DNA from 4 places in the Mesorhizobium sp. M7A.F.Ca.US.005.03.1.1 genome. Region 2 is predicted to be linked to each of the others. Evidence: predicted binding sites of a transcription regulator. Region 2 holds the regulator's gene; each other region holds the start of a gene.
The links. Region 2 encodes LexA, which represses DNA repair genes until DNA is damaged. Its sites were predicted from a motif close to TGTTCNNNNTGTGTTCNG; they were not measured.
Positions count from the first base shown of each region.

Region 1 (7,285 bases), on a different contig from region 2:
ATGGTGCATCGCAACTTTGCATATTCGAGCAATGGGTCGAGCCCACGGTCGGCGCCCCAACGCATTGGCATCCCGTGGAGGAAGTGCTGACCGTTATCGCCGGTAGGGCTGAGATGTGGATCGACGATGAGCATACAGTCGTGACATCGGGCCAGTCTCTCGTTGTCCCCGCGAACAGGAAACACGGGTTCAAGAACGCCGGCACTGGAACGCTTCACATCCACGCCGTCCTTGCGTCGCCGATTTTCGAGGCGACGTTCGATGGGCCTGCCGGAATGGTGAGACGCTGGCTTCCGACAATCTCGTAAAACAGTGCTTGCCAAATCAATAAGTATTCACTTATGCTTTCGACATGATCGAAGCAGAGATTTTTCGCGCACTGGCCGACCCGACGCGCCGCGCCGTCTTTGAGCGGCTGGCCGCAGGCGAGATGAGCGTGTCGGAATTGCGCACCGGTATGACGGTGTCGCAGCCCGCGGTGTCGCAGCATCTGGCGGTGCTGCGTGGCGCCGGCCTGGTGGTCGAGCGGCGAGCCGGCCGCAACGCCTATTACCGCGCCGATCCGCAGGGGCTCGCTCCCTTGCTCTCCTGGATCGAACGCTACCGGACTTTCTGGCCGGAACGCATCGAAAGGCTGAAGGCGGTTTTGAAGGACATGGATCAATGAAGAAGGCGGGATCAACGACCAACGAGGGCCAAATCGACGCCGCGGATGCGCTCGAGTTCGAGTACGACCTTGCCGAGCCGCCGGAAAAGGTCTGGCGGGCCCTGACCGTACCGGAATTGCTGGCCGCCTGGATGATGCCGAACGACATCAGCCTCGAGATCGGCAACCGTTTCGCCTTCGCCCGGCCGGACACGCCGATCGAATGCGAAATCCTCGACGCCGAACCCGAGAAGCTGCTGCGCTATTCCTGGCGGGAGCAGCCGGGCGACGCAGCCAGGCAGGATCCGCTCGACAGTACCGTCACCTTCACACTTGCCCGAACCGTTTCCGGCGGCACGCATCTGCGTGTCGTCCATGACGGCTTTGCCCGCAAGGCCATGCCTGCCATCGCCATGGCAGGCGCCGGCTGCCGTCTTTCGCTCGGTTTGCGCGCAATTGGAAAGCCCATCGCCGCGAACGCACCGCGCCTTCTGCGCGCGGCATAATAGAAAATCGGAGAAGAAAAATGAGCGGTGTTGCCAGTCTGGTGCCGATGGTCATCGAGCAATCGAGCCGCGGCGAACGCGCCTTCGACATCTTTTCGCGGCTGCTGCGCGAGCGCATCATCTTCATCAACGGCGAGATCAACGACGACATCTCGGCGCTGGTCTGCGCGCAGCTTTTGTCGCTGGAATCGGACAATCCGGACAAGGAGATCTCGCTCTACATCAACTCGCCGGGCGGCGTGGTGACCAGTGGTTTCGCCATCTACGACACGATGCAATATATCAGCTGTCCGGTGTCGACCGTATGCATGGGCTTTGCCGCTTCGATGGGCTCGTTCCTGCTGATGGCAGGCACACCGGGGCGCCGGATTTCCCTGCCGAACGCCACCATCCTGCTGCATCAGCCGCTGGGCGGGTTTCAGGGCCAGGCCTCCGACATCCAGCGCCATGCCGAGCGCATCGGCAGGACGAAACGGCACATGGCCGAGCTCTACGCGCAGCATTGCGGCCGTACCTATGAAGAGGTCGAGCGCACGCTGGACCGCGACCACTTCATGACCGCCCGCGAGGCGCAGGCATGGGGCATCGTCGACCATGTTTTCGACACGCGCAAAAAGGCGGCGTAAGCCAGGGCCGGAGCGGAGTCCGGCCGGCTGCCGAAGATTTGACGATGCCGGTCTGGTTCCATGGGCGGCGCGCCACTATAGTCCTGGGATGACCGACACTCATCCTTCCAGACCACTGCGCCCCGTCATCGCCGTCGTGGTGCTCGCTTTTGCCAGTCTCGTGAGTGGCGCGGCTCTTGCAGAGGACAGTTCGCCGTCGACGCAAAAAAGCGCCCTGCCCGGCGTGACCGGCGACTACCGCATCGCCAAGCCGGCTCCCGAGCCGGACGATGCGCTGCCGGCCGGCGAGAACGGCACATTCAAGATCGGCGATACGGATGTCAGGATTTCCGGCAGCATCACCGTCGATGTCGGCGCCGGCTCGATCGGGCCGCCGCGTCACTGAGTGCGCGCGGAAATGAGCGTTCCCCACAAAAAACGGCCCCGCCGTGCCTTGGGCAAACGGACGGGGCCTTCTGGATCTCAAATCCAACTTTGCCGGGAGTGTACTGCCGGCGTTTGATTTCGGATGCACCGCGGCGTTCGGCCGACGATCCGACTAGCAGTCTCTGATTTTTAGGAGATATGGCAGGTCACGGTTTGCCGGGTGGCGCAGACGCTAAACCCTGGCACTTATGCCTGCCGCGGCTCCAGTGACAACTGGAACCCTAGGGGACGATCCGGTGGCGTCATAGCTCCGCTCCTCTGTCCGTTGCGATTGTTGTCAATTCGAAGCACAAATCGCAAATGCCTGCGGCGTCTCGCAGGCCGCCTTTGGGCGGCGAGGCCATCGAAAGACGGCCGGCTTCGTTGACTTCCGGAGACTGCGCTCCTGGGTTGCCCGCGTCAACCATCAATAGCCGGTTACCGAAAAACGTGATCGCCGGGAGGTTACGTACAAGTCAGTTTTTGCACAGCTTTGTCAGGAGCGTGTTCGGCCTTTGTTCTTTCCGCTTGCCCGTTCACGCGAAAGACGCTTAAACGCTTTTGTCGGGAATTGTGGCGTCTCTCGACGTGGCGGCAAAACTACCTACATAGGGGATGGCCGGGAAAACCCGCCATTCCAGGAAATTCCAGATTCTGAGGCGGCGACCGGCTATGGCCGACCATAAATATCTTTCCATTCGCGGGGCGCGCGAACACAATCTGAAGAATGTCGATCTCGACCTGCCGCGTGACAGCCTGATTGTCATGACCGGCCTGTCGGGGTCCGGCAAGTCATCGCTTGCCTTCGACACGATCTATGCCGAGGGCCAGCGGCGCTACGTCGAAAGCCTGTCGGCCTACGCGCGGCAATTCCTCGAAATGATGCAGAAGCCTGACGTCGACCAGATCGACGGCCTGTCGCCTGCCATTTCCATCGAGCAGAAGACCACATCGAAGAACCCGCGTTCGACGGTCGGCACCGTCACCGAGATCTACGACTATATGCGCCTGCTTTTTGCGCGCGTCGGCATCCCCTATTCGCCGGCCACCGGCCTGCCGATCGAGAGCCAGACGGTTTCGCAGATGGTCGACCGCGTGCTGGCGATCGAGGAAGGCACGCGCCTGTTCATCCTGGCGCCGATGGTGCGCGGCCGCAAAGGCGAGTACCGCAAGGAATTGCTGGAACTGCAGAAGAAGGGCTTTCAGCGCGTCAAGGTCGACGGCGTCTTCTATGAGATCGCCGACGTGCCGGCGCTGGACAAGAAGTACAAGCATGACCTCGATGTCGTCGTCGACCGCATCGTCGTGCGCGGCGACCTCGCGACGCGGCTTGCCGATTCCATCGAAACGGCGCTGAAGCTGGCCGATGGGCTGGCGGTCGCCGAATTCGCCGACAAGCCGCTCGATTCCAGCCAGACCGGCGAGGATTCGGTCAACAAGTCGAAGAACGAGACGCATGAGCGCATCCTGTTCTCGGAAAAGTTCGCTTGCCCGGTCTCCGGCTTCACCATTCCGGAAATCGAACCGCGGCTGTTCTCGTTCAACAACCCGTTCGGCGCCTGCCCGACCTGCGACGGTCTCGGCAGCCAGCGCGCCATCGACGGCAATCTGATCGTGCCGGATGAAAACATCTCGCTGCGCGACGGCGCCGTCAGCCCGTGGGCGAAGTCGACCTCGCCCTATTACGCGCAGACGCTGGAGGCATTGGGCAAGGCCTATGGCTTCAAGCTCGGCGACAAGTTCAAGGATTTGTCTGAAGAGGCCAAGGAAGCCGTCCTGCGCGGCACCGGCGAGCGCGAGATCACCTTCCAGTATGATGACGGCCTGCGCTCCTACAAGACGACGAAAACTTTCGAAGGCGTCATCCCCAATCTCGAGCGGCGCTGGAAAGAGACCGAATCCGCCTGGATGCGCGAGGAGATCGAGCGCTTCATGTCGGCCACACCCTGCCCGGTCTGCAAGGGCTATCGGCTGAAGCCCGAGTCGCTGGCGGTGAAGATCGCCGGCAGGCACATCGGCGAAGTCACCGAGCTTTCCATCCGCAAGGCCGACCAGTGGTTCACCGACCTGCCCGCGTCGCTCAACGACAAGCAGAACGAAATCGCGGTGCGTGTGCTCAAGGAAATCCGTGAACGGCTGCGCTTCCTCAACGATGTCGGGCTCGACTATCTGACGCTGTCGCGCAATTCCGGCACGCTGTCGGGCGGCGAGAGCCAGCGCATCCGGCTGGCATCGCAGATCGGCTCCGGCCTGACCGGCGTGCTCTATGTGCTGGACGAGCCGTCGATCGGCCTGCACCAGCGCGACAATGCGCGCCTGCTCGATACGCTGAAGCACCTGCGCGACATCGGCAACACGGTGATCGTCGTCGAGCATGACGAGGACGCCATCCTGCATGCCGACTATGTCGTCGACATGGGCCCGGCCGCCGGCATCCATGGCGGCGAGATCATCGCCCAGGGCACGCCGCAGCAGGTCATGGCCAATCCCAATTCGATCACTGGCAAATATCTGTCGGGCGCGCTCGAAGTGGCGACGCCCGGCGTGCGGCGTGAAGCGAAGAAGAACCGCCGCATCAAGATCGTCGGCGCGCGCGGCAACAATCTGAAGAACGTCACCGCCGAAATCCCGCTCGGCACCTTCACCGCCGTCACTGGCGTGTCCGGCGGCGGCAAGTCGACCTTCCTGATCGAGACGCTGTTCAAGGCCGCCTCGAGACGCATCATGGGCTCGCGCGAACATCCGGCCGACCACGACCGCATCGAGGGCCTCGAATTCCTCGACAAGGTCATCGACATCGACCAGTCGCCGATCGGCCGCACACCGCGTTCAAACCCGGCCACCTATACCGGCGCCTTCACGCCGATCCGCGACTGGTTCGCTGGCCTGCCGGAGGCCAAGGCGCGCGGCTATCAGCCGGGACGCTTCTCGTTCAACGTCAAGGGCGGCCGCTGCGAGGCCTGCCAGGGCGACGGCGTCATCAAGATCGAGATGCACTTCCTGCCCGACGTCTACGTCACCTGCGACGTCTGTCACGGCAAGCGCTATAACAGAGAGACGCTCGATGTCCTGTTCAAGGGCAAGTCGATCGCCGACGTGCTCGACATGACGGTCGAGGAAGGCGTCGATTTCTTCGCCGCGGTGCCCGGCGTGCGCGACAAGCTCGACACGCTGAAGCAGGTCGGCCTCGGCTACATCCATATCGGCCAGCAGGCGACAACGCTGTCCGGCGGCGAGGCGCAGCGCATCAAGCTGGCCAAGGAACTGTCGCGCAAGGCGACCGGCAAGACGCTCTACATCCTGGATGAGCCGACCACTGGCCTGCATTTCCACGACGTTGCCAAACTGCTGGAAGTGCTGCACGAACTGGTAGACCAGGGCAACACGGTGGTGGTCATCGAGCACAATCTCGAAGTGATAAAAACCGCGGACTGGGTGCTCGACCTCGGCCCCGAAGGCGGCGACGGCGGCGGCGAACTGGTCGCCTCCGGCACGCCGGAAGCCATCGTGCGCGAAAAGCGCAGCTACACCGGCCAGTTCCTCAAGGAGCTTCTGGAGCGACGTCCCGGAGGCAAACGCGAAGCGGCGGAGTGATCGACCGGTTGGCGCCTGGAGAGCTCTGGAGAGCTTTTGAATGACAATCAGAAGAGCGCTTGCCGGTGATCTCCAAACCGTCGTCTCGCTGACGGAAGCGGCCTATGCGCCTTACATCGCGCTGTTCGGCGCGCCGCCGATCCCGGTCACCGAGGACTATGCGCCGCGCATCGCGCGCGGCGAGGTCTGGTTGCTGGAAAGTGGCGGCGAGCTTGCCGGGCTGATCGCGCTGGAGCGACATGACGACCACGCGATGATATTCTCCGTCGCGGTCTCCCCCGACTTTCAAGGCAAGGGCTTCGGCATTGCGCTGCTGAAACACGCGGATGAGCAGACCCATCTCTGGGGTCTGCCAGAAGTGCGGCTCTACACCAACGCCAGGATGGAGCGGAACATTGCGCTCTATCTTGCCTATGGTTTCCACGAAACGGGTCGCCGGCCCAATCCCTACCGGCCAGGATGGGTGCTCGTCGACATGATCAAAACCGTCGATCAGATTACCGCGGCCTGATCTTTTTCTGCATTGGGAGGATGACAATGAGCACATCGGGAACAATCCGCGCCGGCATGGGCGGCTGGACCTTCGAACCCTGGGATACGTCCTTCTATCCCGACAAGCTTTCCAAGGCCAAGCAGTTGAACTACGCCACTCGCCAGGTGCCGAGCATCGAGGTCAACGGCACCTACTATTCCAGCTTCAAGGAGCCGACCTTCGTCAAATGGGCCAGCGAAGCGCCGGACGGCTTTGTCTATTCGCTGAAGGGCAACCGCTTCGTCACCAACCGGCGCGTGCTGGGCGAGGCCGGCGAATCGATGATGCGCTTCCTTGGCTCCGGCGTGGCGGCGCTCGGCGAAAAGCTCGGGCCGATCCTGTGGCAGTTCGCGCCGACCAAGAAATTCGATCCGGACGATTTCGAAGCCTTCCTGAAGCTGCTACCGGAAAAGCAGGACGGCGTTGCGCTGCGCCATGCGCTCGAAGTCCGCAACGACAGTTTTGTCGTGCCGGAATTCGCAGCACTTGCCCGAAAATACAAGGCCGCGATCGTCTACGCCGACCATGCCAAATATCCTGATATCGCCGACATCACCGCCGATTTCGTCTACGCCCGACTGCAGACCGGCAGCGATGACAATCCCGACTGCTATACGCCGAAAGGCCTCGATGAATGGGCCGCGCGGGTAAAGACCTGGGCGCAAGGCAAGCAGCCGGCCGACCTGCGGCGCGCCGACCCCGCCACCGATGCGCCGGTCAAGCCGCGCGACGTGTTCGTTTACTTCATCACCGAGGGCAAGGTGCGCGCGCCGTTCGGCGCCATGGCACTGATGAAGCGAGTGGACCAGGGTCAACCGGTGCCCTGACGCAGCGGAATCATGGCATCTTCGCCACCGTCGTAACCTTATCGATACCTCCTTGCTGCATGAATCCAGCCAGACCAGTCGCAGATCTGGGCCGCCACGGGCAAGGACGAGGGGCATGTCGCTCGACTACACTTCACTTCTCCTGGCTG
Region 1 is NZ_RZRO01000059.1:35,262-42,546, reverse strand. Features, by position in the region: gene EN990_RS22540 (cupin domain-containing protein) at 1-308, shown strand, start outside; gene EN990_RS22535 (metalloregulator ArsR/SmtB family transcription factor) at 353-667, shown strand; gene EN990_RS22530 (SRPBCC domain-containing protein) at 664-1,152, shown strand; gene EN990_RS22525 (ATP-dependent Clp protease proteolytic subunit) at 1,173-1,778, shown strand; gene EN990_RS22520 (hypothetical protein) at 1,867-2,163, shown strand; gene uvrA (excinuclease ABC subunit UvrA) at 2,856-5,777, shown strand; gene EN990_RS22510 (GNAT family N-acetyltransferase) at 5,818-6,288, shown strand; gene EN990_RS22505 (DUF72 domain-containing protein) at 6,315-7,136, shown strand; gene EN990_RS22500 (GGDEF domain-containing protein) at 7,252-7,285, shown strand, end outside.
Region 1: the regulator LexA is predicted to act here: its motif matches at 2,689-2,706, upstream of uvrA (excinuclease ABC subunit UvrA).

Region 2 (7,285 bases):
TTCACCTCGGGCACGACAGGCGTGCCGAAGGCGACGATGCATTTCCACCGCGACCTCCTGATCATCGCCGACGCCTATGCCCGCGAAATCCTGGAGGTGACGCCGGACGACATCTTCGTCGGCTCGCCGCCGCTGGCCTTCACCTTCGGCCTTGGCGGGCTCGCTATCTTTCCCCTGCGCTTCGGTGCGGCGGCGACGCTGCTGGAGCAGGCGACGCCACCCAACATGATCCACATCATCGAGACCTACAAAGCCACGATCTCCTTCACCGCACCGACTGCCTACCGCGCCATGCTGAAGGCCATGGATGAAGGTGCCGATTTGTCTTCGCTGCGGGTTGCCGTTTCAGCCGGCGAAACCTTGCCCGCTCCGGTTTTCGAAGAGTGGACGCAAAAGACCGGCAAGCCGATCCTCGACGGCATCGGCGCCACCGAAATGCTGCACATCTTCATCTCCAACCGCTTTGGCGACATGAAGCCCGCGTCGACCGGCAAGCCGGTCGGCGGCTACGAGGCGCGCATCGTCGACGACGAGATGCGCGAAGTACCGCGCGGCGCGACCGGCAGGCTGGCGGTGCGCGGCCCGACCGGCTGCCGCTACATGGCCGATATCAGGCAGAAGGACTACGTGCGCGACGGCTGGAACATCACCGGCGACACCTTCACGCAGGACGAGGACGGCTTCTTCCATTTCGCCGCGCGCTCCGACGATATGATCGTCAGCGCCGGCTACAACATTGCCGGCCCCGAGGTCGAGGCCGCACTTCTGTCACATCCCGACGTCGCCGAATGCGCGGTGATCGGCGCCGAGGACGCCGAGCGCGGCCAGATCGTCGAGGCGCATGTCGTGCTGGTGCAGGGCGTGGCGCCTGACGCATTGACCACCAAGCGCCTGCAGGACCATGTCAAGGCGACGATCGCGCCCTACAAATACCCGCGATCGGTGAAATTCATTGCTGCTTTGCCCAAGACCCAGACCGGCAAGATCCAGCGCTTCCGGCTGCGCACGGAGAAAGTCAATTGAGCGAGCCCTACGATCCGGCGTCCGAAGGCGCACAGATGTCGTTCAACGAGCGCATGTCGTACAGCGACTATCTGCACCTGGAGAAAGTGCTGGAGGCGCAGACGCCGCTGTCGTCGGCGCATGACGAGATGCTGTTCATCATCCAGCACCAGACCTCGGAACTGTGGATGAAGCTCGCTTTGCACGAGATTGGCGCCGCGATCCGCTCGATCCGCGCCGACCGGCTCGAGCCGAGCTTCAAGATGCTGTCGCGAGTCGCGCGCATCTTCGAGCAGCTGAACAATGCCTGGGATGTGCTGCGGACGATGACGCCCAGCGAATATACCGAGTTTCGCGACGCGCTCGGCCAGTCCTCGGGTTTTCAGTCCTGGCAGTATCGCGCCATCGAGTTCATGGCCGGCAACCGCAACCTGGCCATGCTCGGCCCTCACAAGCATCGGCCTGACCTCAGCGGAAAGCTGGAAGCCATTCTGGCCGAGCCATCGCTCTACGACGAAGCGCTGCTGCTTTTGGCGCGCAACGGATTCGACATCGGTGCCGATGCCAGGCGCACGGACTGGCGTGAGACGCGAACCGAGAATGAAGAGGTCCTGGTCGCCTGGCAGACTATCTACCGCGATCCGCAGCGCTACTGGATGTTCTACGAACTGGCCGAGAAGCTGGTCGACTTCGAGGATTATTTCCGCCGCTGGCGCTTCAACCACGTCACCACGGTGGAGCGCATCATCGGTCTGAAGCGCGGCACCGGCGGCACGTCGGGTGCTTCGTATCTGAAGAAAATGCTCGAGGTCGTGCTGTTTCCGGAGCTGTGGACGATCCGCACCCGGCTCTGACATCATCGAAATGAGAACAGGCTCACTGAAGGGACGCTCTGTGGCGGGAACCCTTCGCGAACAACCGGGGACTGACCATGAGTGGAATTCCTGATCTCGCCGCAGTCGAAGCGATGGATGCCACGGATCCGCTGCGGGCCATGCGCGACCGTTTCATTCTGCCGGAGGGGGTGATCTATCTCGACGGCAATTCACTGGGGGCAGCATCTCATGCCGTTTTCGGCGAGCTGCAGCAGGCGGCGACGCAGGAATGGGCCCGAGATCTTATCCGAGCCTGGAACACGGCCGGATGGTTCGAGATGCCGATCGAACTCGGTGACCAGCTCGGACGCCTGATAGGAGCCGCGGCCGGCCAGACCGTCGTCTGCGACACGACATCGACCAACATCTACAAGGTGCTGCACGCAGCGATGGAGATGCGGCCCGGCCGGTCAGCCATCGTCGCCGAAGGTGACAGTTTTCCCACCGACCTGTACATCGCCGAAGGCGTGGCCTCGACCCGGGATGGCGTCCTGCTGCGCCTCGCGGGCGTCGACGCGCCGACCATCGAAGAGCTAATCGACGAAAACGTCGCGGTGGTGCTGGTCAACCACGTCAATTACAAATCGGGTGAACTGCGCGACATGGCGGCGCTGACGCGCAGGGCTCATGCGGCCGGAGCGCTGATCGTCTGGGATCTCTGCCACACCGCCGGCGCCCTGCCCGTCGAGCTCGATCAGGCAAATGCCGATTTCGCTGTCGGCTGCACGTACAAGTACCTCAACGGCGGTCCGGGCGCGCCGGCCTTCATCTATGCCGCACAGCGCCACCACGGCGATATCAGCCAGCCGCTCAGCGGCTGGTGGGGCCATGCGCGGCCCTTTGCCTTCGAACGGGGTTATGTTGCCGGCGCCGGCATCCGCCGTTTTCTGTGCGGTACGCAACCGGTCCTGTCGATGCGGGCGCTCAAAGGCGCGCTTGCCATCTGGAGCGACGTCGACATGGCGGCATTGCGAAAGAAGAGCGTCGCGCAGACAGAACTGTTCATCCAGCTCGTCGAAGCCAAGTGCGGCGCCTACGGTCTCGCGCTGGAGACTACCCGCGACGCGACCAGGCGCGGCAGCCAGGTGTCGTTCCTTCACGACCATGGCTATCAAATCATGCGGGCGCTGATCGAGCGCGGGGTGATCGGTGACTTCCGCGCACCGTCGACCATCCGTTTCGGCTTCACGCCGCTCTATGTCAGCTACAAGGATGTGTGGCTGGCGGTTGAGGTTCTGGAAGACATTCTGCGCACGGGTGCATGGAAGGACCAGCGTTTCGCCGTCAAGGAAGCCGTTACCTGACGCACCGATCCCGGCGATCCGCCGTCGCTGCCCTCACTGCCTGGCAAATGACGGAGAGCTGAATTTCCAGCCAAAATGCCCAACTGACGTTGGCGTTTTGGCTCCGTTTCGTTCACGGCCAACCAACGTCCCGAAGGTTGCAATCGCTCCTTGTCGAGGTCGATCGACAGATAATGCCAAGCTTTGGTAGGGGATAAGCCACAGGTCATTAACCATAACAATTTCAATGTGAGCAGGCGCATTGCCGAAGGTGGCGCCCGTCGATCGTAACCCGCTGGCAAGCGCCAAATAATTTCAGCAGCCTTAACAAATTCATTAAACTTTAAACGGTTGCAGAACACAACTGGAACAGATAGTGTTTGTTCTGGGTTTGTTTTTCGATTCTGGTTTCAGGGAACCTGGGGGCCGCCATGCTGACACGCAAGCAACATGAACTGCTGATGTTCATCCATGAACGCCTGAAGGAGAGCGGCATTCCGCCATCCTTCGACGAGATGAAGGAGGCGCTCGACCTTGCCTCCAAATCCGGGATTCATCGGCTGATCACGGCCCTTGAGGAGCGCGGCTTTATCCGCCGGCTGCCCAATCGGGCCCGCGCGCTGGAAGTGCTGCGGCTGCCGGACTCCATCGCGCCAGGCCTCAATGCGGCAAAGAAGTTTTCGCCAAGCGTCATCCAGGGCAGTCTTGGTCAGGGTGGTGCTCTTGGCCGGCAGATCAAGCCGGCGCCTTCGCGGATGCCTTCGCCCGGCAATGACGACGATGCGGTCTCTGCCGTTTCGATCCCGGTCATGGGTCGCATCGCCGCCGGCGTGCCGATCGATGCCATCCAACATCAGACGCATTCGATTTCGGTGCCGCCGGACATGATCATGGGCGGCGCGCACTATGCACTGGAGGTCAAGGGCGATTCGATGATCGAGGCCGGCATCTTCGACGGCGACACCGTTATCATCCGTAACGCCGACACGGCCAGCCCCGGCGAGATCATCGTGGCGCTGGTCGATGAAGAGGAAGCGACGCTGAAGCGGTTCCGCCGCAAGGGCGCCTCGATTGCCCTCGAAGCCGCCAATCCAGCCTATGAGACACGGATTTTCGGGCCGGACAGGGTCAAGGTGCAAGGCAAGCTCGTCGGCCTGATCCGTCGCTACTGAGACGGCTGTGGGTTGACCACTGGCTTCTCGGGTTTCTTGAAGGGTGCCAGCCCCCTCGCCTCGCGAGAGTATTTGCGTTGCGTGTGCCAGGGCCGATATGGGCTGTCCACCGCGAAGCTGATCGTCGCCGGCGTGGTCGCCGATTGGCGATCGAAGAAGACCGCGGCACTGCCTTTGCGAGCCAGTTGCCGCTTGGTGATGACCAGAACCAGCGGGTTGTGACAGGCGTCATAGGCGGTGGCGTCGTTGACGACGATCAGCTCGGCGAAGCCGCAGGCTTTCCAGGTGTCCTTGCGGTCCTCGACATAGGCAATGATCGCACCGGACATGTGCCTGGCCACGCAAACGCCTGAGGAGCAATAGAACGGCGATCCCGGCGGTAGCTCAACGGCATCCGCGACGTCGAATTGCCCATCGCTGTTGTCGAACACTTCCGGAACGACGATGGTTTCCGATGTCAGCGCGCGTTTCCAGTTGTCGACGGTGAATCCATTCGGCCGTTGCCGGCTAACGGCAAGCTCACCGCCACCGATCGGCAACGCCACCAGCCGGGCGTCTTCCGAGATCAGCACATCGGGCGTGCGCGTATCCGAGACGGTCAGCAAGCCTGCCAACGCGAATGGCAGAGCCGCGAGCCGCAGCCATGTCGTCGCCATCGTCGCGATGACCAGGGCAATGGCCACCAGCAGGACCGACTGTTGCGAAATCAGCCCGACCCCATCGACAGGCGAACGCTCGGAGATCCAGCCCGATATGGCGATCATCATCGTCCGGCCCTTGCCCATCAGGTAGAGAGCTGGCCAATCCAATCCGAAAGGCATCAGCAGCGCGCTGGCGACGGCCAGGAACATGACGACGGTGACGATCGGCATAACCGCGAGATTGGCGAACAGGCTGAGCGGCGACACACGCTGAAAATGCCAGATGGCAAACAGCGTCGTGGCGCTGCCGGCGATGATCGAGGTCATGGCCAGACCAATTGCCGCCAGCAGGAATTTTCGTGTCAGGAACCCGGGCAAGGATCGCTTCGGCGGCGGCGGTCTTGCTTTTCCCGCGCGGTGATCCGCCCAGCCGGCATAAGCGCCGACCAGAGCCGCGGTCGCGGCGAACGACATCTGAAAACTCGGGCCGACCACCTCATGCGGCGACACCACGATGACGGCGATCGCCGAGATCGCCAGATTGCGCATGGTGAGTGCTGCTCGATCGAACAGAACTGCAATCAGCATCACTGCCAGCATGATGAAGCTGCGCTCGGCGGCGACGACGATACCTGAGATGACGAGGTAGGCTGCGATCGAGAACAGTGCGGCGGCAGCGGCATACTTCTTGACCGGGCGACGCGCGGAAAGATCGGGAAACAAGGCGAAGGCGCCGCGCAGCAACCCCATGATGGTGCCGGCGACCAGAGCCATATGCAGCCCCGAAATGGAGATGATGTGGTAGATGCCGGTACGTCGCATCGCCTCATTGATGTCGTCGGGAATGCCGGCGCGCACGCCGACGATCAGCGCCGCGGCGATCTCGCCTTCGGCGCCGCCGACGCTCGCCCTGATATGGTCGGCGATGCCTTCACGGGCATTTTCCACGCTGGAGGAAATTCGGGCCGACAGCGGCATGTCGCCATCATCGCTGACGACAAGCTTTGGATTGCCGAGAAAGAATCCGCTGCCACCAATGCCGGCAAAATAGCTGTCGAAGGAGAAATCATAGCTGTCCGGTCGCACCGGCCCGGTCGGCGGCAAAAGCTTGGCATATCCAGTGATGAGCGAGCCTGCGGTCACGTCAGCCGGGATCTTGCGTGCCGAAAGCCGTACCCGTTCCGGCGCATAGCGCAGTTTCGGTCTTGCGGTCGATGTTACGTCGATGGTCAGCCGGATACGGCCAGTTTCCATCCGGTCGAGCGAGACGACGCGGCCGGTCACCTGCGTCGAGATTTCCGAGCCCAACATTTGTGTGCCCGCACGCCACGTCTCGACCTTGGCAGCAAGCAGTCCTAGGGCGCACAAAAGTGCCGCCATGAAACACAGATGGGTCTTTGGCCATGAGCGCGAGACCAGCGCACAGATCCCCGTCAGGATGACAACCGCGACAGGTCTCGCAAAGTCGGGTTCAGCCGTCAGCGAAAAATAGCCGATCGCTCCGATCGCAAGGCAGACCGGCACCAGCAGGAAGGCCACGCCCCGGTCGAGTTCCAGGCTCGCCGCCATGTTCACGCTGTGGCGCAGGCGTGGCAGTGATATCAGGCCGATCTGCCGGCGCACGCGCACGATCCTGCCGGTTCCGGCAACAGGAACAGAGGCGGCGATACCCGTTTGCAAGGGCAGCTTGCCGGAATCCGGCACGAGGGGCGACGGCGGCGGCAATGAGGCTGGCAGAGGCGCAAACAGGGACCGTTCGCTGACGCCAATGGCAGCGTCCTCGCCCTGATCCGAGCCCCAGCCTCGTCCAGCCATCGGGTCTGCCCCTTGCGCCCTCGACACCCTATGCTACATGAACGCGCAAAGCGCGAAAGTCCGCGCGACCGCACCCCGCTTCAGATGGTTTCCGAGAGTTCCATGTCCGACAAGGTCGTCACCCGTTTTGCCCCCTCGCCCACCGGCTATTTGCACATAGGCGGCGCGCGCACGGCGCTGTTCAACTGGCTGTATGCAAAGCATACCGGCGGCACGATGCTGCTGCGCATCGAGGACACCGATCGCGAACGCTCCAATGAAGCCGCGACGGCTGCCATCCTCGACGGGCTTTCCTGGCTTGGCCTGAGCTGGGACGGCGAGCCGGTGTCGCAGTTCGAGCGTGCGCCCCGCCACCGCGAGGTGGCCGAGGAGCTCGTGCGCATGGGCAAGGCCTATTATTGCTACGCCACGCCAGCCGAACTGGAGGCCATGCGCGAGGCCGCCAGAGCCAAGGGGCTGCCACCCCGCTACGATGGCCGCTGGCGCGACCGCGACCC
Region 2 is NZ_RZRO01000068.1:29,235-36,519, forward strand. Features, by position in the region: gene EN990_RS24200 (AMP-binding protein) at 1-1,023, shown strand, start outside; gene kynA (tryptophan 2,3-dioxygenase) at 1,020-1,856, shown strand; gene kynU (kynureninase) at 1,934-3,181, shown strand; gene lexA (transcriptional repressor LexA) at 3,592-4,332, shown strand; gene EN990_RS24220 (ComEC/Rec2 family competence protein) at 4,326-6,788, opposite strand; partial or broken gene gltX (glutamate--tRNA ligase) at 6,891-7,285, shown strand, end outside.

Region 3 (7,285 bases), on a different contig from region 2:
ATGCCGGCCTTCTCCAAGGCAAAGCAGATCACCTCGCGGATGTGCGGGTCATCGTCGGCGACGAGGATGTGATGCGGCATGGATCAGCGGCCCGGCATGGAAGGTTCGATAGCGGAGGGAATCACGAACGGCTCCTTGGTGTCGAGATATCGAAGCAGCCGCCAGTCGCGAAAGCTCCAGGCCCGCCAGTTCTGCTGGATAGTTCGATACCAGATTTCGTCGCTGCCGCGCACGCCGGCCAGTTCGCGGACAGTGCCGGCGGCCGCCGTCTTGCCCTGGTGCTCGAGGAAGCGATCAAGCGCGGGAAACGCGCCCGGACCGAGCGAGTGAAGATACCAGGCGTCTAGGGGAATGCCCTGGCCGGTCATTTCGAGGGAATGGTCGACATTGTAGTTGGCGATCGTTGCTGCGAAATTGATGAAACAGCCGGCATAAAGCGTCAGGGATAACGTCAGAAGATTGGCGGACAGCAGCCATTCGTTGGATTTTCTAAGCGCGATGCGGGCAATGATCAGGGCAAGGCCTGATGCCACCAGCCCCATCCAGACAAAGGCGGCGACGCGCCAGTAGGTCAATGCATAGATGCCGATATAGAGGTCGAGCCGCAGGATCGACGAGATGACCAGCATGATGTTCTGCGCCACCCAGACATAGACCAGCCGGCGGATCAGCGGATCGGCCGAGGTTTCGCTGCCGGGTCGCAGCGCTGCCAGCACGAAGCCGGCGGCAAGCAGTGCCGTGACGATCAAGGGATAGGCGCCACGATGCGCGTAGGAGGCGTAGCTCAGCCCATCGGGAAGCGCTGCCCCGCCCCACAGATAGGCGGCGTCGAGCGCCGTCTGCAGCGCAAACAGGATGTTGAAGACGATCAGGGCGCGCAGGATGGCGGCCTTGCCGAACAGGATGTCTTCGATGGTGGTGGCGGTTTTGCCGGCTTGAGCGCTGACCGCCGGCAACGCGCGCGGGATGCGGCGAACCAGGCGCGGCAGGCGCGGTCGCAGAAAAGCCCAGACAGCGGCGAGCACGAACAGCCAGAAGGCAATCCGCGCCAGCTGGATAAGATCGAGCAGCCTCACGAGATCGATCAGCGACAGCCAATAGTCGATGACCGGATTGGCGGCACCGAACAGCGCCAGGAAGACCGCGCCCAGCGTCAGCGGCATCACCCAGACGGCGATCGCCGCCAGCCGGATGCGACGCCCACCGAACCGCCGCGCCGTCCTGCGCCAGCGGATGAAATCAATGACGAAGCGGAACGGCGCCGCCAGCCCGAACAGCACGATCTGCCCGGCAATGCGGGCGATGCTGTGCCGCAGCCGGCCGCTCAACGAAAGCGCGAAGACGGTCAGCGCCGCCAGCGCGATCGAGACCGACAGGGTGCTGACGTTTTCAGCCAGCGGCAGCAGCGCGACAAGCAAGGCGATGGGCTTGAGCCAGACCCGGCCGTCGTTGAAGGCGGCCGGGTGCACAGCCACGACCGCCGCGGCAATCAGCAGGGCGAACAGGAGAACCGTGATCCCGGCGGGCTGGCCATAGAACAGAAAATCCGCGAGCGCTGCCAGCAGGATGGCGACACCGAAACGGCTGCAATAGCTCGGCGCGGCGGAGAACAACGCTGTCATGACCTGGCTTTCCTGATGGCTTCCAGCCGAACCGTTGGCGGGCTTTTGCGGACAAAGGGAATGAGGGTTGCGACGGGACACGCGCGCGGCGGATCGGCCAGCCACCAGCCCTCGCTACGCAGTCGGTGAGTCAGGGACCAACGGGGCTTTGCTCGCTTGTGCATGCCGCTTGTCTCGCAAGCGGGCGGGGAAACGGCAGGGCGGATCCGAGGAGGTTTTCCGCAGGCCCGTGCAGTTTTCGTGCAGGGGTAAACGCTGCCGATCTCCCCCCTCGTGGGGGAGATTGGTAGCTTCATGCCCCGACTTGCCTCACCCGCCCACAAGCGGCATAGATCAGCCATGGAAACCTACCGTCCGCGCCGCTCCGTGCTCTACATCCCGGCCTCCAGCGACAAGGCCTTGGCCAAGATCGCGCAGCTTGCCTGCGATGCCATCATCATCGACCTGGAAGACGCCGTCGCTCCGGCCGACAAGATCGCCGCCCGCGAAAAACTGGCCGGCATTTTCGCCGGCCATTCCGAGAGACGCTGCGAGATGATCGTGCGCATCAATGCGATATCAGGCGAATGGGGCGCCGACGACCTGCTGGCTGCCGCAAGCTGCGAACCCGACGGCATCCTTCTGCCCAAGGTCGACACGCCGCGCGACCTGCTCGAGGCCGGCGACGTGCTTGACGACAATTTTACCCCCGACAGCGTGAAACTATGGGCGATGATCGAGACGCCCAAGGCGCTGCTCAACATCGGCGCCATCGCCGAACTTGGCCGCGATCCGGCCTCGCGGCTCAATTGTTTCGTTGCCGGAACGAATGATCTGGTCAAGGAGACCGGCATTCTGGCGACGCCTGATAGGCGCTACCTCGTGCCATGGCTGATGCAGATGGTGCTGGCCGCACGCGCCGGCGGCATCGACATGCTCGACGGCGTCTCCAACGATTTTCGCGACCTCGACGCCTTCGCCCATGAATGCGCGGAAGCCGCGGCCATGGGGTTCGACGGCAAGAGCCTCATCCACCCGGCCCAGATCGAAGCCGCGAACCGCGCCTTCGTGCCGTCCACGGAAGCGGTGGCCGAGGCACGCTCGGTGAAGGAAGCCTTCGCGCTCGCCGAGAATGCCGGCAAGGGTGTGATCGCGCTGAACGGCAGGATGGTCGAGCGGCTGCACCTGGCGCAGGCCGAAAAACTGCTGGCGAAGGCAGCCGCCATCGGGTCATAAATGCTCGATGGATGCGAGCGGGCTACAGCTACTCACGACAGGAATTGAACAATGAAACTCTACCGCTTTCTGTCCGCTCCGGACGATGCCAGCTTCTGCCACAAGGTGACAGCGGCGCTGAACAAGGGCTGGCATTTGTTCGGCTCGCCGACCTATGCCTACGACAAGAAGGCCAAAGCGATGCGTTGCGGCCAGGCCGTGGTCAAGGATATCGACGGTCAGGAATACGGGCCCGATACCAAGCTGAGTGACTGGTAGATTTGAAAAGCTCCGACGCAGGGTGTGTTGAGATTCAGGTCAGGCCGAGTCGAAAATGGTGGTTTCCGAGAACCGGAGCGGAGCGTACTTTTGGGTACGTGAGCACAGTTCTACCGCGACGCGGTAGAGCGGGGAAGCGCAGGAAGCCATCATTTGCAGGCCGGCATCACCTGAATATCAGCGCACCCCTACTCCGCCGCCTCTTCGATCTTCTCCATATCTTCGTCCGACAGGCCGAAATGGTGGCCGATCTCGTGGATCAGCACGTGGGTGACGATGTCGCCCAGCGTCTCTTCGTTCTCGGACCAGTAATCGAGGATGGCGCGGCGGTAGAGCGTGATGCGGTTCGGGCCTTCGCCGGTCTGCGGGTTCCAGCGCTCGGCGATGCCGCGTCCCTCGAACAGGCCGAGCAGGTCGAATGGCGTTTCCAGCGACAGATCGTCCATGATTTCGTCGGTTGGGAATTCGGCGATCTGGATGACGATCTCGCCGGTCAGCTTGCGAAAATCCTCCGGCAGATGGGCGTACGCCTCCAGCGCCAGGAACTCCATTTCGTCCATCGAGGGCGAGAGTTCGTCGTGCCAGGTGCGGGTCTTGTAGATGCGGGCCATGCTTTGTCCTTTGATCCCGGCATATAGGCTTTCGCACCGGAATCGGCAAATGAACGGGCCGATGCGCCTGCGCCATCCCTGCAGAGAGGAATAAATTCTCCATGACTCTGCTTGACTCTTGGGATGCGCTCTGGAATCTATAGGAACATAACAGGAACAATTGTGAGTGGAAGCTGACCGTCATGGCGATGACCGCCGTGGCGCGGGAGACTGTTTTTGCCCTGCGCCGCCAGATCGCGAACATCGAGGGAACGCTGCCCGAGCGCTTGGCTGCGCCGGCAGCCGCACCCTTTGATGCTGACGTCAACACTGATCTCACAATCGTCCGGCGTGGCATTGCCGCGGCGTTGCCGGATGCGTTCCTGCCTATCGGCGTCGGGCGCCTCGATGCCGCCCTGAGCGGCGGGCTGCCGAAGGCCGCCCTGAGCGAAATCCATGGGCTTGAAACCCGCGATGCCGGGGCCGTCGCCGGCTTCGCTTTGTCGCTCACCAGCCTGATCCTCAAGCAAACGCCGGGGCTGCCGGTGCTGTGGATCGGCACATCGGAGATTTTTCGCGAGGCCGGCTTTCCCTATGCCAGGGGGCTTCACGCCTCGTTCGGCATCGAGCCGGAGCAATTGCTGTTTTCTGAGGCGCCAAGGCTCGTCGATGCACTGTGGGTCGCCGAGGAGGCGGCCCGGATGACGGCGCTCGCCGCCGTCATCCTGGAAATCCGCGGCAATCCGCAGCGGCTTGACCTGACCGCGACACGCCGGCTGCATGCAAGGGCGCAAGCGGCCGGCCGGCCGGTGTTCCTGCTGCGGCAGGCGGCTGGGCCCGAACCGACGGCGGCACCCGTCCGCCTCATCGTCGCCTCGGCGCCGGCGGTGCCGCGCGACACCATCGCCGGGCCGCTGGCCGGCTCGATCGGCCGCCCGGCCTTCACCCTCACCATCGGCAAGAGCCGCACGGCCCTGCCTGGACAATTCACACTGGAGTGGAACCCCGATGAACGCGCATTCGACGAAAGAGCGGGCGAGGCAAGAGACCGGGCAAAGAATCCTGTCCCTGTGGTTTCCCTATCTGGCGGCGGAAAGGATCCTGCGCCAGCGTCTGGGGCGGTCCTGGCGTTCCCGGCCGTCGGATCACCCATCTCACCCGCCGCTCGTGATCAGCCATCGCGACCGCAACGCACAGCGCATCTCGGCCCTCGACGAGCGGGCTGAGGCGCTGCACCTGAAGCGCGACATGGGCATCGCCGATGCGCGCGCCATGCATCCGTCGATCGACGTCGTCGAGGCCGATCCGGAAGCCGATCGCCGCCTGCTCGAAGGCCTCGCCGACTGGTGCGACCGCTACACCCCGCTGGTGGCGCTGGACGGGGCAGACGGCCTGTTTCTCGACGTCACCGGCTGCACCCATCTGTTCGGCGGCGAGCGCGCCATGCTGGACGACATCCTGTCGCGCTTCTTCCATCAGGGTTTCGATGTCCGCGCCGGGCTTGCCGCGACGCCGGGTGCGGCCTGGGCGGCGGCACGCTTTTGCGGCGACCGCATCGTTGTGTCAGGCGAGGAGGAGGCGCTGCTGGCGCCCCTGCCGCTGGCCGCGCTGCGCATAGAACCTTCGACCCGCACCAGCCTGGAAAGTGTGGGCCTGCGCACGGCGGGCGCCGTCATGGCGGCACCGCGCGCGCCGCTCGCCCGCCGCTTCGGCGCCCTGCTGCTCCTGCGCCTCGACCAGGCGCTTGGCCGGCTCGACGAGGCGGTGTCGCCGCGCCTGCCCGTCGCGCCGCTTTCGGTCGAACGCCACCTCGCCGAACCCGTCACCCTGACCGAGGACATCGAACGGCTGGTGGGCATGCTGGCGGCGACCTTGAAGACCGACCTCGAGCGCCGCGGCGAGGGCGCCCGGACGCTGGCGCTGCTGCTCTTTCGCGTCGACGGCGCCGTCAGCCGCATCGCGCTCGGTACCTCGCGGCCGATGCGCGAACCCATGCTGATCCAGAAACTGTTCCATGAAAGGCTGGCCGCGCTCGAACAGGATATCGATGCCGGCTATGGTTTCGATCTGGTGCGGCTCTCAGTGTTGGCATCAGCCACCTTCGACATGCAGCAGGCCGATCTTGCCGGCGAGGTGACCGACGACGGCGCCGATATCGCGCTGTTCGCCGACCGCATCCGCGCCCGGCTCGGCGATGGCGCGGTTCTCCGGCCGGTCGCGGTCGAAAGCCATCTGCCGGAGCGTGCCGTCGCCACCATCCCCTTCACCGACGCGCCGTGCCGGACCACGCCGCCGAAGAAGCCGGACAGGCTGCAGGCACCAAAAACCATATTTCCGCCGGAACGACCGATCCGGCTGTTCCGCTCGCCCGAACCCATCGATGTGCCGGCCACCGAAATGCCGGAAGGACCGCCGCTGAACTTCCGCTGGCGGCGCGCGCTCTACCGGGTCAAGCGCGCCGAAGGGCCGGAACGCATCGCCGCCGAATGGTGGCGGGAAGCGCCAAGCGACGAGGCGGCATCGACGCGCGACTATTTCCGCATCGAGGATGCCGACGGCCGCCGCTACTGGCTCTACCGGCAAGGCCTCTACGGCGGCGCCTCGCAAGTCCCGCCGCGCTGGTTCCTGCATGGAGTCTTCGCATGAACGCGCTGACCGTCATTCCCTATGCCGAGTTCGGCATCCAGTCGAATTTCTCCTTCCTGCGCGGCGCCTCCAAGCCGGAGGAGCTGGTGGTCGCGGCCAAGCTCCTGGGCTTCTCGGCGATCGGACTTGCCGATCGCAACACGGTGGCCGGCGTGGTGCGCGCCTGGCAGCAGGCCAAGGTCGAAAAACTCTCCTATCACCCCGGCTGCCGGCTGGTTTTTGACGACGGCACGCCGGACATCCTCGCCTATCCCCAGGACCGCAAGGGCTGGGGGCACCTCTGCCGCATGCTGACGCAAGCCAATCTGCGCAACGAGAACGAAAAAGGCGCCACCCTTCTCCAGCGCGGCGACCTGCTCGAATGGGGTGACCTGATGTCGCTGGCGGTCCTGCCCGGTCTGTCGACGGGGGCGCAAGACAGTCTTGCCTTGCTTGGTGAGCTCAAGGGCCGTTTCGGCAGGAACCTGCGGCTTGGCGTTTCGCCCGACTACGCCGGCAATGACCGTTTCCGGATCGAGCAGGCGGCAGCACTTGCCGAGAGCGCCGGCATTCCGCTGATGGCGACCAACGACGTTCTTTATCACACCGCCGAACGGCGCCCGCTGCAGGACGTGCTGACCGCGATCCGCCTCAACACGCCCGTTGCCGAGGTCGGGCTGCAACTCTCCGCCAATGCCGAGCGCCATCTGAAGCCGCCGATGGAGATGGGCCGCCTGTTCCGCCGGCACCCGCAGGCGCTGGCCGAGACGCTGCGGTTTGCGCAAGAGCTGACTTTTTCGCTTGGCGACCTCCAGTACAATTACCCCGACGAGCCGACGGAATCGGGTCTTGGTCCACAGGCGGAGCTGGCGCGACTGGCGCGGGAGGGGGCGGCGAACCGCTATCCGGCTGGTGTGCCGGATTCCGTGACCAAGCGCATCGAGGAAGAGCTCGCTTTGATCGAACGCCTCAACT
Region 3 is NZ_RZRO01000069.1:1,680-8,964, reverse strand. Features, by position in the region: gene EN990_RS24265 (response regulator transcription factor) at 1-80, opposite strand, end outside; gene EN990_RS24260 (DUF4173 domain-containing protein) at 84-1,622, opposite strand; gene EN990_RS24255 (CoA ester lyase) at 1,962-2,837, shown strand; gene EN990_RS24250 (DUF1737 domain-containing protein) at 2,889-3,095, shown strand; gene EN990_RS24245 (metallopeptidase family protein) at 3,284-3,706, opposite strand; gene EN990_RS36270 (hypothetical protein) at 3,889-4,911, shown strand; gene EN990_RS24235 (DUF6504 family protein) at 4,853-6,331, shown strand; partial or broken gene EN990_RS24230 (error-prone DNA polymerase) at 6,328-7,285, shown strand, end outside.
Region 3: the regulator LexA is predicted to act here: its motif matches at 3,848-3,865, upstream of EN990_RS24245 (metallopeptidase family protein).

Region 4 (7,285 bases), on a different contig from region 2:
CGCCCGTAATAGGTGGGGTCGCCCAGCACCACGGCCAGCGTCTCACCACCATCCTTGAGGCGGATATGCGCCTCGCGGATCAGCGCGCCGCCAATGCCGCTGCCATGGAACGAGGGCTCCACCGCCAGCGGCGCCAGCGCCACGGCCGCGAAGGTCTTGCCGCCATTCTGGACGAACAGCCGCGAAAACAGGATATGGCCGACCACCTGGCCGTCCTCTTCCGCAACCAGTTCGGCAACCGCGTCGCCGCCGGTCACCAGCGCGTCGACCAGACCGGCCTCCGCCTGCTGGCCGAAAGCGTGTTCCTCGACGAGGCGGATGGCCTCGCGATCCCGCGGCGTTGCCGCGCGTATCGACATCATGCTCATGAGAATTTCAGTCCTTTTTCGATCTTGGCCCCGCGCAGGAATTCCGACGCGGCAGCGGGCTTTCCGCCCGCCCGTTGAACTTCGACCAGCCTGATCGCGCCTGCCCCGCAGGCGACCGTCAGCCGGTCATCGAGAATTCCTCCCGACTCGCCCAAATCTTCCGAAGGCGACAGGCCTTGCGACAGCGTCGAGCGAAGCAGTTTCAGCCGCTCCTGGCGGCCGCCAATTCCTATCTCCGACCAGGCGCCTGGAAAGGGCGACAGGCCACGAATATGATTGTGGACCTCACTTGCCGAGCGAGTCCAGTCCACGCGAGTCTCGGATTTATCGATTTTCTTGGCGTAGGTCACCCCATCCACAGCTTGTGTGGTGAATGTCAGGGTGTTCCCTTCCAACCGCGCCAGCGCTTCCACCATCAAGGCAGCACCGACACTCATCAACCGATCATGCAGATCGCCGGCTGTCATATCGGGTTCGATGGCGCACTTTTCAACCAGCCCGACCGGACCGGTGTCCAGGCCCTCTTCCATGCGCATCACCATCATGCCGCTTTCCAGGTCACCGGCCATGATGGCGCGCTGGATGGGGGCGGCGCCGCGCCAGCGCGGCAGAAGCGACGCATGGCCGTTGACGCAGCCGAGCCGGGTTGCCTCCAGAACCGCCTTCGGCAGCAGCAAGCCATAGGCGACGACCACCGCCACATCGGCCTGCAAGGCGCGAAAAGCGGCCTGTTCGGCCTCTCCTTTGAGCGAAACCGGCGTCCGCACCTCGATGCCCAGTCGCTCCGCCTCGCGCTGCACCGGCGACGGCGTCAGCTCCAGCCCGCGTCGTCCGGCAGCGCGCGGCGGCTGGGTATAGACGACTGATATCTCATGGCCAGCCTCGGCGATCGCGCGCAAGGTCGGCACCGAAAACTCCGGCGTACCCATGAAGATGACGCGAAGGGGCATTTTTTCTTCCGGTATCCTGTCTTCTTGCTCGCGCAGTGTGCCGGCTCAGGCATCCGCTTCAAACGGGTTTACGAGCTTCAGGTCAAGGCCGTCGAAGTCGCGGGACGACCGTCGCGCTATCTTTCCGCTTCGATCTTCTCCATGATTTCCGCGTATTCATCGCCAATTGCGCTTTCAGATACGAAAGCCGAGCGAATTGCAGCCCACGCCGAGAGGCTCGACTCCTCTCGGGCCGGCCTCTCCGCAACTATGCCTTTGCGCAGAAGGCCGATGGCCTTGTCCGAGACGCTCTGGCCGACCTCGCGCGCCGCCAGTTCGATCTCGCGCTTCAAAGGCTCAGGAATGTCCCTGATCAGCATGTCGACCGTCGGCATCTCCATTTGGTGGCAATCCTGCCGACAATAGGCCTGGAGGGGACTCCCGTACCTTATCCCGCGAGCTTGCCCGGCGCCTTGTCCCTGGCGAGCTTCTTGAATTTCTTTACCACCATGTCGCGCTTCAGCTTCGAGATGTGATCGATGAACAGGACGCCATTGAGGTGGTCGATCTCGTGTTGCAGGCAGGTCGCCATCAACCCCTCGGCCTCTATCTCCTGCAATTTGCCGTCGCGGTCGAGATATTTGACCCGCACGGAGGCGGGGCGTTCGACCTCGGCGTAATAATCCGGGATCGACAGGCAGCCTTCCTCATAGACGGAGCGCGCGTCGGCGCTCTCCAGGATTTCCGGATTGATGAAGACATGCGGCGCCGGCGTCTCGTCTTCCTTGGCGAGATCGATCACCAGCAAGCGCAGCGGCTCGCCGATCTGGATTGCCGCCAGCCCGATGCCCGGCGCATCATACATGGTCGCCAGCATGTCGTCGGCTAATTTGCGCAAAGGCGCGTCGACACGCTCTACGGGCTTGGAAACCTCGCGCAGGATGGGGTCGGGAAGGATGATGAGCGGCTTGATCGGCATGGCGTTCCACCTAAGACCTCCAGCGAAACGCGTCAACCGGTTGGCATCAGGCGCGTTCACGTTTTGATCTGTGCTATCGCGGCGAATCGTCTATGCTGTCCACATGAATGATTTGAGCACCATCCTTTCGGAGCCTGTCGCCCGGCTTGGCGCCACAACGATCACGCTCGGCCATGCGCTGGCCTTCGGCGTTTTGCTGTTTCTGGCCCTGTTCGTGGCGCTGGTCATTGCGTTGTGGCGGTCGGCCAAGGCGCGCGCCGTGGCGGCCGCGGAAGCCGCCGATCATGCCCGCGATGCGGAAGTGCGGATGGCCGGCATTCTGCAAAGCCAGGCCGAAATGCAGGGCCGCATGGGCGCCATTGCGGAAGTGTTCGGCGCACGGCAGGCGGAGCTGACGCAATCGATCGGCCAACGCCTCGACGCCATGACCGGCCGGCTCGGCCAGACCATGACCGAGCAGACCAAATCCACGCATGAGAGCCTGGCCAAATTGCAGGAACGGCTGGCGATCATCGACGTCGCGCAAGGCAACATCCAGTCGCTCGCCGGCCAGGTCGTGCAATTGCAGGCGATCCTCTCGAACAAGCAGACGCGCGGCGCGTTCGGCCAGTCGCGCATGGAGGCGATCGTTGCCGACGGCCTGCCGCACGGCGCCTATGAGTTCCAGGCGACGCTGTCGAACGGCAGCCGGCCCGACTGCCTGGTGAAGATGCCGAATGGCGCGCCGTCGCTGGCCATCGATGCAAAATTTCCGCTGGAGGCCTGGAACGCCATCCGCGCCGCCGATGGCGCCGATCTGCAGAAGGCAGCTTCGCAGGCCTTCCGCCGCGACATCGAGATCCATGTCCGCGATATCTCGGAAAAATACCTGATCCAGGGCGAGACGCAGGACACTGCCTTCATGTTCGTGCCGTCGGAATCGGTGTTCGCCGAGATCCACGAGAATTTCGAGGCGATCGTGCACAAGGCGCACCGTGCGCGCGTCGTCATCGTCTCGCCGTCGCTGCTGATGCTGTCGATCCAGGTCATCCAGGCGATCCTCAAGGATGCCCGCATGCGCGAACAGGCGCACCTGATCCAGGGCGAGGTCATCCGGCTGATGGAGGATGTTGCACGTGTCGATGAGCGGGTGCGCAAGCTGCAGGTGCATTTCGGCCAGTCGGCCAAGGATATCGACGACATACTGGTTTCGACGTCGAAGGTCACCAAGCGCGGCCAGAAGATCGAGGCGCTGGAATTCGGCGCGCAGCCCGACGGCGATGCCGCCGTAGACGCCGCGTCACGGGGGCCCGCCGCCAAGGTCGATACCGGCGCGCGCGTTGCCGATTCGAAAACCGGGCAGCTCAGGCTGAGGGTCGTCGAAGGCGACGATTGAGCCGCGGTGCCGGACCGGTGCTACTGCTCCTCCAACGTGGTCATGCCCTGAAATTCAGGCAGCCAGTGCAGCGCCGAGCGGTGCCATTTCTGCTGTGTCGGGATCAAATCCTGGCGCTGCCGCGCGGTCCCCACGCGAATTCCATAGACCTTCGGACCATCTCCGACAGACGTGGCGTAAAGATGCGAACCGCAGTCGGCGCAAAAGGCCTGGGTGCGCTTGGCGCCGCTCGCCACGATCTTGATGTAGATTTTCGGCGTGCCCTTGGTGATGCGATAGTTGCTTTCCGGCGCCGGAACCGTAAGGCGAAAAGCCGTGCCGGTCAGTTGCTGGCAATCCGTGCAGTGGCAGATCGTGGTCTTTTCCGGATCGACCTCCGCCTCGTAGGTGATGGCGCCACAATGACAGCCGCCGTCTATTCTCATCTTCGTTCCTCCAAAGCCCCTTCAATCTAGCGGCGCAAGGCCGTGAGGCAATGGCACGGTTTTAGTCCAGGGCAGGATCGGATGCGGAATCGATCAGCCTGCGCCGCTGCTCCCAGGTGCCTGACGTCTGCGGCTTGACGAACAGCCGTGTGATCTCCGGCATTTCCTTCTTCAACTGCGCCTCCAGGCGCTCGACGCAAGCTTCGATCTCGGGCGCCGTCAATTGGTCCTCGAACTCGATGCTGAGCCCGGCGACGATCTCTGTCGGCCCCATATGAACGGTCAGGACGCCGTTCGCCCGCTGCACCGCCGGATCCTGCTGGGCGATCGCCAGCACTTTCATCTGCACCTCGGGCGACGCCGGCTCGCCGATCAGCAGGCCCTTGCTTTCGCGGGCCAGGAAGATCGCGGTTGCGCCAAGGATCAGCCCGATGCCGATAGAGGCGGCGCCGTCGAGCTCCGGCATCTCCAGCAGTTCCGCCGCCAATATGCCGGCGAAAGCGACGATCAGGCCGAGAAGTGCCGCACTGTCCTCGAACAGCACGGTGTAGACGCTCGGATCCTTGCTCGACTGCACGGCCTGCAGCCAGCCTTGCCTGCCCTTCTGCCGGCGAAACTCCTTCAGCGCCACCCACCACGAACTGCCTTCGAACAGGAAGGAAAGGCCCAGAACAATATAGTTTACCTTGGCGTTGGCGACCGGCTCCGGCGCCATGATATGGACCGCGCCTTCGTAGAACGACACGCCGGCGCCCAGCGCGAAGACGAGGAGCGCGACGATGAAGCTCCAGAAGTAGAGTTCGCGGCCGTGGCCGAGCGGATGCGTGCGATCGGCCGGGCGAGCGGCGCGGTGCATGCCGTAGAGCAGCAGGCCGCCATTGCCGGTATCGACCAGCGAATGGACGCCCTCCGACAGCATCGCCGAACTGCCGGTAAAGGCGGCGGCGGCGAACTTGGTCAGCGCGATGGCGAGATTGCCGGCGAGCGCCGCGTAGATCACCTTTTTTGAGCCGCCGTGCCCGGCCATGGCATTTGCCCCCGTTCAAGGCGCAGTCTAGCGGCCAGGCCGCTAAAGCTCCACAGGCATCACACCGCGCGAATGTCGGGTCGTCCACGGCAGCGGCCATGAGAGATCGGTCTATGGAAAACGGCGACTACTCGATGATCTCGCTGGTCCACACCTTGAAGCCGGCAAGCGTTCCCGGGCCGAAAATATGGGTCAGCGGCACGTCGGCGGCGTCGCGGCCGGAGGCGATCAGGATGCGGCCGATGCGCGGTGCATTGTTGCGCGGGTCGAAGACATGCCAGCGGCCGCCGAGATAGACTTCCACCCAGGCGCAGAAATCCATGCTTGCCCATGGCTTCGGCATACCGATGTCGCTGATGTAGCCGGTGCAATAGCGCGTTGGGATGTTGAGCGCCCGGCAGAAGGTGACGGCGAGATGCGCGTAGTCGCGGCACACGCCGCTCCGTTCACGATAGGCTTCCGCCGCGGTGCGCGTCGGCCGTGCATTGCCGTAGTTGAAGACGATGTGGCTGTGGACGAAGTCGCAGACCGCCTGCACGCGCGGAATACCCAGCGGCGTGTTGCCGAACAGCCGCCACGCCTCGTCAGCCAGAAGGTCGCTTTCGCAAAAACGGCTGGGCAGCAGGAACAGCAATGTGTCCGCCGGCAGGTCGCGCACCTCGTGCTGCCAGGCCATCAGGTCGCCCATCTCGAAGGTGCCGGGGTCGCGGATCACCGCGTCGGTGCCGAAGGTGAAGCGCCCGGGCGGCGCGACAAGCCGGTTGCACCAATTGCCGAAACTGTCGCGATAGCTTTCGATCGGCACCGGTGGATTGGAGATCAGGAAATCCGGCCGCTCGAGATCGGAGGCCCGCGAATAGTGCACATTCAGCATCGCGATGAGCGGCGTTTCCTGCGGAAAGTCGAAGCTCATCTCGCAGCCGATGTGGATTCGCATTGTCGTCCTGACGGCCTGCCTGACGATCGCCCGGCGAAGCTCGGGTCGATGCTGCAGTGCGAAAATGACCATGGCACGGACCGCCATGGTTTACGAGCAAATTAGAGCAATTCCAGGAAAAGTGTGAAGCGGTTTTCCATCCGGAATTGCGTCAAAACAAAGAGTTAGAGCAATTCACTGTTTCCGCGAAACGGTGAATTGCTCTAGAAACCGGTTGAAAGCGATCCGCTGTCGGCGGCAACAGTCGCTAACCCCTTGCGGTCGGGCGGTTCTCTTGTTTCACTTGGCTTCTCACATCAGGAGGAACGAATCATGGCTAAAGGTGCGATGAAGGCAGGCAAGGAAGCCCGCAAGCCGAAGAAGGACGCCAAGAAGCCCGCTCCGGCTCCGGCGCTGAAGGCGCCGCCGGTCAAGGCGATGAAGCTCAAGGACAAGTAGGTCCGGCGATCCACTTCGCAATAAGATTACGGCCGGCGACACTTGTTGCCGGTCGCTGTTGCTCGAGCGCCCGAAATTCCTATATTGGCGTGGCGGGGGCGACCTCGCACTTCCCCAAATCCGGACGGGACGACCCGCCATTGTTTGACTGATCGTCGGACGCCGAAGTCACTTTTCGGTCCGATGCTCTGATGGAGCGTTGTCGATGTCGTGGATTCTTCTCTTTTTCGCTGGCTTGTTCGAGATCGGCTGGGCAATCGGCCTCAAATACACCGATGGCTTCTCGAAGCTGGTGCCGACCGTGCTGACCGTTGCCTCGATGGTCGTCAGCCTCACTCTGCTCGGCCTGGCGCTGAAGGCGCTGCCCGTCGGCACCGCCTATGCGGTGTGGACCGGCATCGGCACCGTCGGTACGGCACTGCTCGGCATCTGGCTGCTCGGCGAACCGGCCACCGCGATCAGGCTGGCCTGCATCGCGCTCATCGTCTGCGGCATCATGGGGCTGAAGTTCGCCGCCTGACGGTAACGCTTAGGTCTCTTGGTTTGCGCATGTCGTCCTCCCAGAGCCGGGACCAGGGCGACATGCATGGGACAAACACGTTCAGGGCCGCTGCGAGGCGACCCTGATTCTCGAAGCAGATTGCTCCGTAGCCGAGAGCTAGCGGGCGGAGAAGCCCGGAGGCGTCCTGCCGGTACGCTGCTTGCGTGCCGCATAACGCGCGTCACGCTTGGCCTTGCGTTCGGCTTCGTCGGCCAGAAGACGGGCGATGCGCTCGTTCTCTTCGGATTCCCGAATCTTGGCCTCGG
Region 4 is NZ_RZRO01000006.1:16,301-23,585, forward strand. Features, by position in the region: gene EN990_RS04350 (N-acetyltransferase) at 1-368, opposite strand, end outside; gene fmt (methionyl-tRNA formyltransferase) at 365-1,318, opposite strand; gene EN990_RS04360 (hypothetical protein) at 1,435-1,698, opposite strand; gene def (peptide deformylase) at 1,746-2,276, opposite strand; gene EN990_RS04370 (DNA recombination protein RmuC) at 2,380-3,651, shown strand; gene EN990_RS04375 (GFA family protein) at 3,672-4,076, opposite strand; gene EN990_RS04380 (cation diffusion facilitator family transporter) at 4,138-5,103, opposite strand; gene EN990_RS04385 (transglutaminase family protein) at 5,231-6,040, opposite strand; gene EN990_RS36600 (hypothetical protein) at 6,353-6,478, shown strand; gene sugE (quaternary ammonium compound efflux SMR transporter SugE) at 6,684-6,998, shown strand; gene EN990_RS04400 (DUF6481 family protein) at 7,137-7,285, opposite strand, start outside.
Region 4: the regulator LexA is predicted to act here: its motif matches at 2,330-2,347, upstream of EN990_RS04370 (DNA recombination protein RmuC).